One region of the Thiocystis violascens DSM 198 genome, then DNA from elsewhere that is predicted to be linked to it. Evidence: predicted binding sites of a transcription regulator. Region 1 holds the regulator's gene; each other region holds the start of a gene.
What was found. Region 1 encodes sigma-54, which starts transcription at its own class of promoters, with help from an activator protein. Its sites were predicted from a motif close to TGGCANGNTNCNTGCTT; they were not measured.
Positions count from the first base shown of each region.

Region 1 (3,106 bases):
TTCGCGGACGCGCATGGCGGCCGCCAGGTCTTCGCGCGCATTCCGCGGGCAGTCTCGCGGGTTCGGCGCGATGGTCGCGCAATCGCTGTCTAGGGTCATGAATTCGGGTCTCCTGCGATCGACCTGTCGGCTGGATCTGAGCCTAATGGTGGTGATCGTCTCTCGTCGTCTCAATAAAAAACACCCCGAACGGTCAGTCAACGAGCCGCCCGAGGTGCCTGGTGCGTGCCTACGGAAGCAACGCGTTCGCCTTCAATGCTCGGCCGCGGCTATTCCTCCGCCTCGGCGATTTTCGCAACAGGACCGCGGTGGCTGCTTTTCTTTTCCTTGTGGCGCAGCACCTGGCGATCAAGCTTGTCGATCAGGGCATCGATCGCCGCGTACATATCTTCGTGGGTAGAGTCGGCAAACACATTACCCCCATTGACATTGAGTGTCGCCTCCGCCTTTTGGGCGAGTTTTTCAACGCTGAGGACGACGTGGGCGTTGATGACGTGGTCAAAATGTCGCCCCAGGCGCTCGAATTTGTTCTCGACATAATCCCTGAGTGCATCGGTAATGTCGATGTGGTGACCCGTCAGGTTGATCTGCATCGTGTGACTCCTTAAGGTTCAAACGGCCTGTCAATCCAGGCGTTTGCGCTCGTTCGAGGGTGGGAGACCCATTGCCTCGCGGTATTTGGCGACTGTCCGGCGCGCGACCTTGATCCCCTGACCCTCAAGCTCCTTGGCGATTTTCTCGTCGCTCAGTGGCTTCCTGGCGGACTCCGCCGCGATCAGTTTGCGAATCAGGGCGCGGATGGCCGTGGACGAACACTCGCCGCCAGAAGCGGTATTGACGTGAGAGGAAAAAAAATATTTGAACTCGAAAGTGCCTCGCGGGGTGTGCATGTATTTCTGCGTGGTGACCCTGGAGACGGTGGATTCGTGCAATTCGAGCGCCTCGGCAATGTCGCGCAGAATCATCGGCCGCATCCCCTCGTCGCCCTGCTCGAAAAAATCCTGCTGCATTTCCACGATCTTGGAACCCACGCGCAGGACGGTATCGTTGCGGCTCGCCAGACTCTTGATGAACCAGCGTGCCTCCTGCAGATGGCTCTTCAGGGTCGTACCGTCGGCGCTCTGATCGGAGCGGCGGATCAAGCGCGCATAGTCCGCGTTCACTCTCAGTTTAGGCGTCGATTCGGGATTCAGCTCGACCAGCCAGCGGCCCTCCAGCTTGCGCACGAAGAGGTCCGGGACAACGTACTCCGAAGGCGCCGCCTCGATCAAGGATCCAGGCCGCGGATTGAGTCGGCGAATGAGTTCGATGGCGCTGACGATCTCCGGCTCCGGCGCATTGAGCAGGCGCGCCAGCGCGGCGATGTCTTTTCTCGGCAGATGCTCGAACCCGTCGCGGCAGATGGCAATGGCCAGGTCGCGGCAAGGCGTCTCCGAGGGCATCTGGCGCAATTGAAGCAGCAGACATTCCCGCGGATCCCGCGCGCCCACCCCGGGCGGATCGAGCGATTGGACGCGATGGAGCAGGGTCTGCACCTCATCGGCACCGATCTCCGGGTGGTCGATCGTGGTCAGCAGATCCTCGATGTGGGTGCGCAGATACCCGTCCGCGTCGATGGCGTCGATGATCGCCTGGGCGATCATGAAATCGCGCTCGTTGAGACGGCTGAGGTTCAGTTGCCAGGCGAGATGATCGTGCAGCGTTTGCGGACGGCTTTGGTGGGCGAAAGGGTCGTAGTCCGCGCCGTCATCGCCGCCTTGAGCGGCGGTGGGCAGATAGCTGTCGTAGACATCCTCCCATTGCGTATCGACCGGAAGCTCGTCGGGCATCTCGCTGGACTCGGACGGAACCTCCCGATCGATCCGCAGATCCTCCTCGGCGCGCGTGCGCGCGACCTCCTCGATCGGCTGGATCCGGCTGTCGCTCGCCTCGCTGGCACTGAATCGCTCGGCATCGTCGCCCTCCTCCAGCATGAGATTGGTATCGAGCGCCTCCTGTATCTCTTTCTGAAGTTCGAGCGTGGACAATTGCAGAAGCTTGATCGCCTGCTGCAACTGGGGCGTCATGGTGAGGTGTTGGCCGAGGCGAAGCTGGATGGATTGCTTCATGGAGCGCGAGTGCGTCTTGAGATGATCCCGTTCGAGTGCGAAAGCGTTAAGCGCGTCTTCGGCGATTCTAGCCCATTTCAATCTCCCGCGTTCGCCGTGTCCGGGCAGGGGGAGTGATGATGATTTTATCTTACACCCTTCCCGATCATGGCGGGGGCGTTAAATCGCAAACTTCCCCCGAGCGGCCGGGAGACCGACGCGGGTTGCGCGCGCGGCATGGCCGATGGCGTTTCAGGGCTACATGGAAAAATCGGCGCCCAGATAGACATCCCGTGCCTGCTGGTTGGCGAGCAGATCGGCCGGCACCCCGGCGGCGATCACCGTCCCGGCGCTGATGATGTAGCTGCGGTCGCAAATGTCGAGCGTCTCGCGCACATTGTGGTCGGTGATGAGCACCCCGATCCGACGGTCGCGCAGATGGGAGACGATGGCCTTGATGTCGCCGACCGCGATGGGATCGACCCCGGCGAAGGGTTCGTCCAGCAACATGACGATCGGGTCCACGGCCAAGGCGCGAGCAATCTCCAGACGCCTGCGCTCCCCGCCCGAGAGACTGAGCGCGAGCGAATCGCTCACATGCGCGATCCCCAGCTCTTCGAGCAGTCGCTCGCACTGTCGCTCGCGCTCGGGACGCTTGAGATCCCGGCGCGTCTCCAGGATCGCCAGGATGTTCTCGCGCGCGGTGAGTTTGCGAAACACCGAGGGCTCCTGAGCCAGATAGCTCAGTCCGGCGCGCGCGCGCGCATGCATCGGCAGCCGCGTGATATCGCGATCGTTCAGCAGGATGCGGCCCTGATCCGCGGCGATCAGACCGACGATGAGATAGAAGCAGGTGGTCTTCCCGGCCCCGTTGGGTCCGAGCAGCCCCACCACCTCGCCTGGATTCACGGCGACGCTGACGTCCTGCAACACCTGGCGACCGCGGTAACTCTTTTTCAGTCGTTCGGCATGCAGCGCGGTCAACTGGATCTCCTCCTACGTGGCTCGAAACCGACATT
Region 1 is NC_018012.1:2,437,468-2,440,573, reverse strand. It holds gene hpf (ribosome hibernation-promoting factor, HPF/YfiA family) at 270-593, opposite strand; gene THIVI_RS10805 (RNA polymerase factor sigma-54) at 624-2,108, opposite strand; gene lptB (LPS export ABC transporter ATP-binding protein) at 2,346-3,071, opposite strand.

Region 2 (3,106 bases), 1.5 Mb from region 1:
CCCAGGCATCGCCGCCGATGTTGTAGTCGCCGATCACGGCCACGTCATAGGGCGTGGTCGCGAAGGACTCGTCGCCGTCGCGGTTGCCGATGACCCAGTCGCGGATGGCGTCGTTGGCGATGTGATGACCCAACGATTGAGACACGCCGCGGAAGCCCTCGCAACGCACCGGGACGATCGGCTTCTCAAGCTCCTTACCCTTCTTCTTGGACACCGCCTCGATGTCGTCGCCGATCAGACCGATCGGACACTCGGACTGGACCGTGATGCCCTTGGAGAGCGGGAACAGCCCCTCGATCTCGTCGATCAGCTTGGCGAGCTTCTTATCGCCGCCGAACACGATGTCCTTCTCCTGGAAATCCGAGGTGAAGTTCATGGTGCCGAAGGTGTTCACACCGGTATGACCGATGTAATAGTTACGACGACCGGCGCGCGAATACTGACCGCAGCCGACCGGACCGTGGGAAATATGGATCATGTCCTTGATCGGCCCCCAGACCACGCCCTTGGAGCCGGCGTAGGCGCAACCGCGCACGGTCATGACGCCGGGCAGCGATTTGCGGTTGGAGGTGATGCACTTCTTGGACTGCTCGATCGACTGATCGTTGACGGCCAGATGCTTGGCGCGATCCTTTTTCGCCTTGTCCGGATACGCCTCAAGCACCTCCTGGATGAGGGCCTGGGTCTCTTCGCGAGTCATTGCTGTCATGCTGATTGCTCCTGCCGTGCCGCCAATGCGCGGACTCCCGGCATGTAGGGTACGCAGCGCGTACCTTTTCGTTGTCTTGTCCGCCGTTTCAGGTACGCGATGCGTACCCTACGCCGCGACTTCTTCCGCCGCAGTCTTGCCGATGATGCTTTCGTCCTCGCCGTCCATGAGGCCGAAATCCATCAGCAGGTCTTCGAGCGCTTCCATGGTGATCGGGGTCGGGATGACGAACATCTTGTTGTTGATGATCTTGGTGGCCAGGTCGCGGTACTCCTGGGCCTGCTTGGCCTTGGGGTCGTACTCGATGACCGTCATGCGGCGGATCTCGGCGCGCTGCACCACGTTATCGCGCGGCACGAAATGGATCATCTGGGTGCCCAACTGACGGGCCAGCTCCATGATCAGCTCGTCCTCGCGGGCGGTGTTGCGGCTGTTGCAGATGAGGCCGGCGAGACGCACGCTGCCGGAGCTAGCGTACTTCACGATGCCCTTGGAGATGTTGTTGGCGGCGTACATGGCCATCATCTCGCCGGAGCAGACGATGTAGATTTCCTGCGCCTTGTTCTCGCGGATCGGCATGGCGAACCCGCCGCACACCACGTCGCCGAGCACGTCATAGAACACGAAGTCCAGGTCGTCCTCATAGGCGCCTTCCTCTTCGAGGAAGTTGATTGCCGTGATGACGCCGCGACCGGCACAGCCGACACCCGGCTCGGGGCCGCCGGACTCGACGCACTTGATATCGCGGTAGCCGACCTTGAGTACGTCTTCCAGTTCGAGGTCTTCGACCGAACCGGCTTCGGCAGCCATCTCCATGATGGTATTCTGTGCCTTGGCGTGCAGGATCAAACGGGTGGAGTCGGCCTTGGGGTCGCAACCGACGATCATGACCTTCTTGCCAAGTTCCGCCAGACCCGCGACGAGGTTCTGGGTGGTGGTGGATTTGCCGATACCGCCTTTGCCGTAGATGGCGCACTGACGCATTGCCATGGGTAGAGTCTCCTGTGAGCCTGCTGTCGCAAGCGTTGAACGAATCGATGCTCGACAGCTTATAAGCAAACCCGATGCCAAATCAGGCAAAGCGATCTAAATTCTTGTTTTATAATTTATTATCTCGAATTTCGAGAGAAATTCGAGATGGTGGCATCCCCGACAAAGCCGCATGCGCTGTATGGATCGCAACAGACAAACCGGACAACCGTTGAATCGACCAAACGACACCCTCAAACTGCCGACCCTTCCGCCCAGCGCCCGACTGCCCTTCAACCGCTGCAACCTGCCGGCGGTGATCCTAGGCAGCCTGACCTACCAGAAGCATCCGGTGCCACTGGAGATCGACGGCATCCAGGATTTCCACGCAGACCTGTTCCGCACCCTGGCCGGCTTCCCGAGCCACCCGGAACGTGCCCAGCGTTTCCAGGACTACATGACGGTGAATTTCCTGCTCGACGAGTTGGACGAGGCGGGACTGACGCCGGGGCGGGGGCGTAAAGCGCGGGCGAACGCCAACTATCCGCGCCTGGTGCGCGGCTGGTCGTTCGATTCGGACGGACGCGAGGGCGCGGTGCTGAAACGCTGGGTCGAAAGCCGTTTCGGCCTGCTCGCCCGGCATCACGCGGGCTCGCTGCTTGATCGCGACGGCGAGGCTTATCAGCGTTATCTAACCGAAGGCACCCGCGGTCTCTACGCCACCAACGCGCTGGAGTCGCAGCTCGACCTGCTCTATACCTATTGTCAGTACGAACTGGCGCGCGAATTCCCGGACCGCGCCCATCTCCGGCTCTATCGCGGCATCAACCGCATGGACGAGCACGAAATTCAGGAGACCTGCGACGACGGACTGCATCGCGTGCTGTTCAACAACCTCAACAGCTTCACCAGCCACCGCGAGCGGGCGGACGAGTTTGGCGATTACATCCTGGAAGCCGAGGTACCGCTGCCCAAGGTCTTCTTCTATAACCGCCTGCTGCCAGGGATGCTCAAGGGCGAAGATGAATATGTGGTGATTGGCGGAGTCTACGAGGTCGATATCGCGACGCTATGAGATACGTTCTCGCGCGTGATCGTAAGCGCGCCCCTGCAACCGCTCGCGATGTCCATGAAGCCGTTCGTGGTGAGGCCATCGAAGCACGCACGGCTTCACGCGCCAAGGCCCCGGATATTCGCGCCCTTCCTGAACCCGTCCGTCCCATTCTACGGGGCGGTGGCGGACCATCTATGAATGACGACGACTGATATGGTACAAATAAGCGCTAGGCCCGGATGGCGAAATTGGTAGACGCAAGGGACTTAAAATCCCTCGGCTTCGGCCGTGCCGGTTCGACCCCGGCTCCGGGCACCACCTTAAAAAACAAGGGCTTAGGCTTTCTATGTCTTTCTAACAAACTCGGATACAGT
Region 2 is NC_018012.1:3,975,633-3,978,738, reverse strand. It holds gene nifD (nitrogenase molybdenum-iron protein alpha chain) at 1-709, opposite strand, end outside; gene nifH (nitrogenase iron protein) at 818-1,699, opposite strand; gene THIVI_RS17670 (NAD(+)--dinitrogen-reductase ADP-D-ribosyltransferase) at 1,881-2,753, shown strand; tRNA gene THIVI_RS17665 (tRNA-Leu) at 2,966-3,050, shown strand.
Region 2: nifH (nitrogenase iron protein) is a predicted target of sigma-54. The motif match lies at 1,763-1,779, and genes of this name have one in related genera.

Region 3 (3,106 bases), 2.0 Mb from region 1:
GTGATCGATCTGGCGCTGGCGATCGGCTTTGCCGCACGACCGATCGACGATGATCGGGACGCCAAGGTGATCGTCACCGAGTTCAACCGATCGGTCCAGGGTTTCTGGGTGTCCGCGGTGGATCGGATCGTCAACGTGAATTGGGAGACGGTCAAGCCGCCGCCACGCGGAACCGAGCGTGAAAGTTATCTGGTCGCGGTCACCGAGGTGGACGACCGGTTGGTCGAAATCATCGACGTCGAACGCGTGTTTGCGCAGATCAATCCGCTCAAGTCCGATGTCTCCGACGAGGTGCAGAAACAGGCCGCCATCCTGCCTCATGATCGTCGGATCCTGGTCGTCGACGATTCGCTGGTCGCGCGCAAACAGATCGAGCGCGCCATCATGGAACTGGGCTTTCGCACCGAAACCCGTTCCGATGGTCGAGCGGCGCTGGAGTATCTGGAAGAGCTGGCCGCCGCGGACATGGTGGAGTCGTCCATCGAAATGGTCATCGCAGACATCGAGATGCCGCGCATGGACGGGTACACCCTGACACGCAAGATTCGCGAACATGGCAAGCTGAAGGATCTGCGGGTGATCCTGCATTCATCCTTGAGCGGCCAGTTTAATCACGACATGGTCAAGCGGGCTGGCGCCGACGATTTTCTGGCGAAGTTCGACCCGGACGAGTTGGCGACGACGGTGCTCAAGTATGCGAAGAAATCCTGATGAACGCAGGCTGTCGCAACCGACCTCGATTTCCAGATCACTCCTAAGGTTCAGCCGTGATTGATGCGCAGGATTACGCCGAGTTTTCCCGATTCCTCTCCGACTGTTGCGGTCTGGTGCTCGGCGAGAACCGCCAATATCTCGTCTCCAGTCGTCTGTCGCGTCTGCTCGACGAATTTTCGTTCGCGAAAGTTGAAGATTTGCTGAAGGCGTTGCGGCGTTCCGCCAATCCCACGCTGAAATCCCGCGTGATCGATGCGATGACGACCAACGAGACATCCTGGTTTCGCGATAACTATCCCTTTGATATCCTTCGTCAAATCGTGCTTCCTGAACTGGCGGCCAAGCAAAAGCCGATCCGGATCTGGTCGGCGGCCTGCTCCAGCGGCCAGGAGCCCTACAGCATCTCCATGATCGTTGCGGAATGGGAAGGAAGCTATCCGCCCAAGACCGCGAGCGTCAGTATTTTGGCGACGGATCTTTCGGAAAGCGTGCTGGCCGATGCCCGCGCCGGTGTCTATGACGGGCTGAGCATCGTGCGCGGACTCAGTCCCGAGCGTCGGCAGCGTTTTTTCGAGTCGATCGAGAACGGGCATCGGATCAAGCCGGAGATTCAGCGCCGGGTGCGTTTTCAGAAGCTCAATCTGATGGAATCCTACGCGACGCTCGGTAAATTCGACATCGTCTTCTGTCGCAACGTCCTGATCTATTTTTCGGCCGAAACCAAGCGTCGGATCTTTGACGGAATCGCCCGTCAGATGGATCCTGGCGGCTATCTGTTTGTCGGCGCGTCCGAAGCGGTCGGCTCCTACACCGAAGCCTTCGAGATTCTGCGCACGCCGCAAGGCTCCATGCTGCGTCGGCGTTAAACCGCGTCTAGAGCGAAATGCGTAATTTTCAGTTTGTGTTTGATTTTGGGGATTTTATCGACATCGGTGGAGACGCGGTTTAGACGATTTCCTGAAAAGTTCATCTCTGCGCTCGGATCGAATAGACAGGATTTCGCAGGATGAACAGGATAGAAGTCATTGTTTTCAACCCTGTGAATCTTGAAAAATCCTGTTAATCTCGTCCATTTGAAGCGTTGATTCCGATAGGAATTTCCCCGGAAATCGCCCTAAACCGCGTCCGGTATGACGACTGGTTGGCGGTTTAAATCCGGTCACTGGAAGCCTTGCTTTCGCTTTTCCCTCCCGCGTCTACTGGCGCGCGGCTTGCATGATCTCCCGCAAAGAGATTGACGGGTCATTGCAACCCATGAGCCGCACCCATGAGCCTTTCACTCGATAAAGCCTTTGGCATCTTGCCAGCGTCGGTCAAGCTTCAGGATCGGCGCGGCGAATTGCTGGCCTCCAATCTGGCCAACGCCGATACCCCGAACTACAAATCACGCGATTACGATTTCAGGGGCACCCTGGCGGCGATCGAAGGCCGGGGCAAGGGGTTGGCATTAGCCCAAACGCAATCCAATCACCTGCCGCTGCCCGGTCAACCGGACGTCAATACCGTGCCCGATATGCTCTATCGCATTCCCGCGCAGCCGGCCCTCGACGGCAATACCGTCGACCCGCAGCTGGAGCGGGCGGCCTTTGCCGAAAACGCCATGCATTATCAGAGCACGCTTGAATTCCTGAATCGACGCGTGTCGGGTATCCGCGCCGCCCTGCGAAAGGAATAACGCCATGAGCAATCTGTTCAGCATCTTCAATACCTCGGCCTCGGCGCTCACGGCGCAATCGATCCGGCTCAATACCGTGGCCTCCAATCTGGCCAACGCCAGTACCGCCGCCAAGACGCCGGAAGAGACCTACAAGTCGAAACAGGTTCTGTTCCAGACGATTCTGGACCGAGAGGATCCTGATCGGGCCGCCATGCCGGTGCGGGTTGCTGACATCGTCGACTCTCCGGCGCTGCCCATCCCGACCTATGAGCCGAATCACCCCCAGGCCAATGATGACGGCTATGTCTTTCGGCCCGCGATCAGCGTGGTCGAGGAAATGGCCAACATGATGTCGGCCTCGCGCAGTTACGAGGCCAATGTGGAAGTCATGAATACCACGCGGCAATTATTGGAACGCACGCTGCGGGTCGGTCAGAGTTAAACCGCGTGCAGTGTGAATCAACCGTGACGTGCGTTGCGCAACCCTAGGCGAACGTCCATTGCGCGAACAACGCGCACCCTATTGGATACAGTGTCGGAGAACAGACCATGGCGGAAATATCCTCGGATGTCTTGAGCGGACTGGGGCTGACGAGTTACGGGGCTCAGACCGCCAAGGAGAGCAGCGGCACACTCGGACAATCGGATTTTCTCAAACTGATGACCACGCAACTGGCTACTCAGGATCCGATGAAGCCGATGGAAAACGGCGATTTCCTCAGTCAGATGGCCCAA
Region 3 is NC_018012.1:402,068-405,173, forward strand. It holds gene THIVI_RS01905 (chemotaxis protein) at 1-711, shown strand, start outside; gene THIVI_RS01910 (CheR family methyltransferase) at 768-1,580, shown strand; gene flgB (flagellar basal body rod protein FlgB) at 1,982-2,389, shown strand; gene flgC (flagellar basal body rod protein FlgC) at 2,394-2,813, shown strand; gene THIVI_RS01925 (flagellar hook assembly protein FlgD) at 2,921-3,106, shown strand, end outside.
Region 3: flgB (flagellar basal body rod protein FlgB) is a predicted target of sigma-54. The motif match lies at 1,915-1,931, and genes of this name have one in related genera.

Region 4 (3,106 bases), 630 kb from region 1:
TAGAACTCGCCATCGGCCAGGACGCGCAACAGGCGGGTCTGCATTTCGGCGGGCATGTCGCCGATTTCATCCAGGAACAGCGTGCCGCCATCGGCTTGCTCGAAGCGTCCCTCGCGTCGTGCCTGTGCCCCGGTAAAGGAGCCGCGCTCATGGCCGAACAACTCGGATTCCAGGAGGTCGCGCGGAATGGCCGCCATGTTCAGCGCGATGAACGGCCGATCGCTTCTTGGGCTGTGCCGGTGCAAGGCGCGCGCGACCAGTTCCTTGCCGGTTCCGGATTCGCCATTGATGAGAACGGTGATGTTGGATCTTGCAAGACGGCCAATGGCGCGAAAGACTTCCTGCATGGCGGGAGCCTCGCCGATGATATCCGGTGCCTTGGCTTCCGCGACCTCTTCGGTGCGTTCATCGCGCCCGCGGCGGCAGGCGCGACTGATCTGGGAGACGGCTTCGTCAAGGTCGAAAGGCTTGGGAAGATATTCGAACGCACCGCTGTGAAACGCCGAGACCGCGCTGTCCAGATCGGAATGCGCGGTCATGATAATGACGGGTAGCCCCGGATAGCGGGCCGTCACCTGACGGAGCAGGTCAAGGCCATCGATACCCGGCATGCGGATATCGGTGAGGATGACATCGGGCTGTTCCCGTTGCAGCGCCTCGATGATCCCCACTCCGTTCGAGAAACAGGTCACATGCATCTCCGCCTTGCGGAGTGCGCGATCAAGCACCCAGCGAATCGATCGGTCATCATCGATGACCCATACCTTGGGTTCTCTAGTCATGGTCTGACTCCAGCGGCAGATAAACGATAAACGCCGTGTCGCCTGGACGACTATTGCACTCGATCAGTCCACCGTGCTGACTGACCAGTTCCTGGGCGATGGGCAGCCCAAGTCCACTGCCTCCGGGATAACCGGAGACCATGGGAAAAAAAATCTGATTGCGAATTTCGTCAGGGATGCCAGGGCCGTCATCACGTATCTGAGCCAATAGAATCAGTCGATGGCGGCGGTTTCCGATCGTGAATTGTCTTAATACCCGGGTTTTGAGTTCAACATGGCCATGGACACCAGCGGCCGCGGCGGCATTGCGGGCAAGATTCAGAAACGCCTGGATCAGACGATCCTGATCGGCCATAAAGTCTGGAATACTGGGATCGTAATCGCGTTGAATGTCGGGACCGAGCGGCGATTCCGCGAGGATCAGCCCACGGACATGTTCAAGCACGTCGTGAATGTTGACCATTGCGCGACGCGGCATCCGATTCGGGCCGAGCATCCGGTTCATCAGGGCCTGCAAGCGATCGGCTTCGTCGATAATGATTCGCGTATATTCACGCAATCCGGGATCGGGGAGTTCCCGTTCCAGTAACTGCGCCGCGCCTCGTAGACCGCCAAGTGGATTCTTGATTTCATGCGCCAAGCCTCTGATCAGTGTCTGAGTGGCCTGATGCTGCGACAGCAGATGCTCCTCGCGTGTAATGCGTAATTGACGGTCGACCTGATTCAGTTCCACCAGCACCTCGTCTTCCGCGTCAAAATGGAACAGGGGCAGAACGGTGCAGTTCACTGTTTTGGTGCGATCGGCAACCGTGATATTGATCTCGTGTTCCGTAAATGGATGACGCGAGGAAAGCGCGGAGGCCAAACGTTGCTCGACATTGCTGTCGGGGCAGGGAAGCAGATGCGCCGCATGCTGACCAACCAAGTGCCTCGAACTCACCTCGAACAGGATTTCGGCCGCCGGATTGAGATACGTCAGGCACAACTGTTTGTCGAATAACATGACCGCGGTATTCAGATGGTCAAGAATCATCCGTTCGAGAGTCGTTTTGCCCAAGTGTCGAATTGTCATTGGATGGATCCGTGTGGCTGTCTGCTTCGCCTCCGACCGGAACCAAGGCTGAAAGCACCGATGGTCCGGATCTTCGGTCATGTTTAGGGTTTCGATACCGGAATCCAACGGAGTGGGCCATTCGGGCGCAATGATGGTGCTCCATTGTAAAAAGCAGAATTCATACCAATTTCGAGATCCGGAGAATCATGTCCTGACGGACCAGCGACTCGTTCGTGATCGCATGGCATCGACGTCGCGTCGATCCTCAGGGCGATTGCCCTGGTTGCTCGGGTTTGCGAAGATGAAATATGTGGAGGGGCGTCTGGGCGACGGTGAAGCCTTCGTTATTGCGTATCCGTATTCGATGGCTACCGAAGGCGACGCCGGTCAATTTAATGGGGTTGCCGGCTTTGTCAGCGGAATCATCGCCTCATCGAGCAACACATCGATCTAGTGACCCTCAACGAGCGGCAGATCGAGGATGAACGCGATGGAGAGATCGCCGGTTTCCTGAATGAGGGTCTCGTTCGCGCTCGGTAAGACAATCGCAAACGCCGAATAAGGACCAGGAAACTGCGCGTCATCCGCATGGGATAGCCTAGCATCGGGAAATGTACATCGGCCAAAGTACATGCTTGCTGTTCGTGCGTCCTTGCACTGAGAGATCGAATGTCTCCGCCGAAGTCCTTTACAGGCTGTAATACATGTCGAATTCAACCGGATGCGTGGTCATGCGCAACCGGGTGACTTCAGCCATTTTCAAGGTGATGTAACTGTCGATCAAATCGTCGCTGAAGACGCCCCCGGCGGTCAGGAAGTCGCGATCCTGATCCAGCGCGTCCAGCGCCATATCCAGCGAATAGCAGACGGTCGGAATCGACTTCGCCTCCTCGGGCGGCAGGTCGTAGAGATCCTTGTCCATGGCATCGCCGGGATGGATCTTGTTCTGGATACCATCCAGACCGGCCAGCATCATGGCCGAGAATGCCAGGTAGGGGTTGCCGGTGGAGTCCGGGAAACGCACCTCGATGCGGCGGCCCTTGGGGCTGGCGCTGAACGGGATGCGAATGGAGGCGGAGCGGTTGCGCGCCGAGTAGGCCAGCATGACCGGGGCCTCGAATCCAGGGACCAGTCGCTTATAGGAATTGGTCGAGGCATTGGTCAGGGCATTCAGCGCGCGAGCGTGCTTGATGATGCCACCGATGTAATACAGCGCCGTGTCGGACAGACCGCCGTATTTGTCGCCGGCAAAGAGGTTCTGGCCGTCCTT
Region 4 is NC_018012.1:3,063,244-3,066,349, forward strand. It holds gene ntrC (nitrogen regulation protein NR(I)) at 1-782, opposite strand, end outside; gene glnL (nitrogen regulation protein NR(II)) at 775-1,854, opposite strand; gene THIVI_RS13595 (hypothetical protein) at 2,138-2,290, shown strand; gene glnA (glutamate--ammonia ligase) at 2,525-3,106, opposite strand, start outside.
Region 4: glnL (nitrogen regulation protein NR(II)) is a predicted target of sigma-54. The motif match lies at 2,006-2,022, and genes of this name have one in related genera.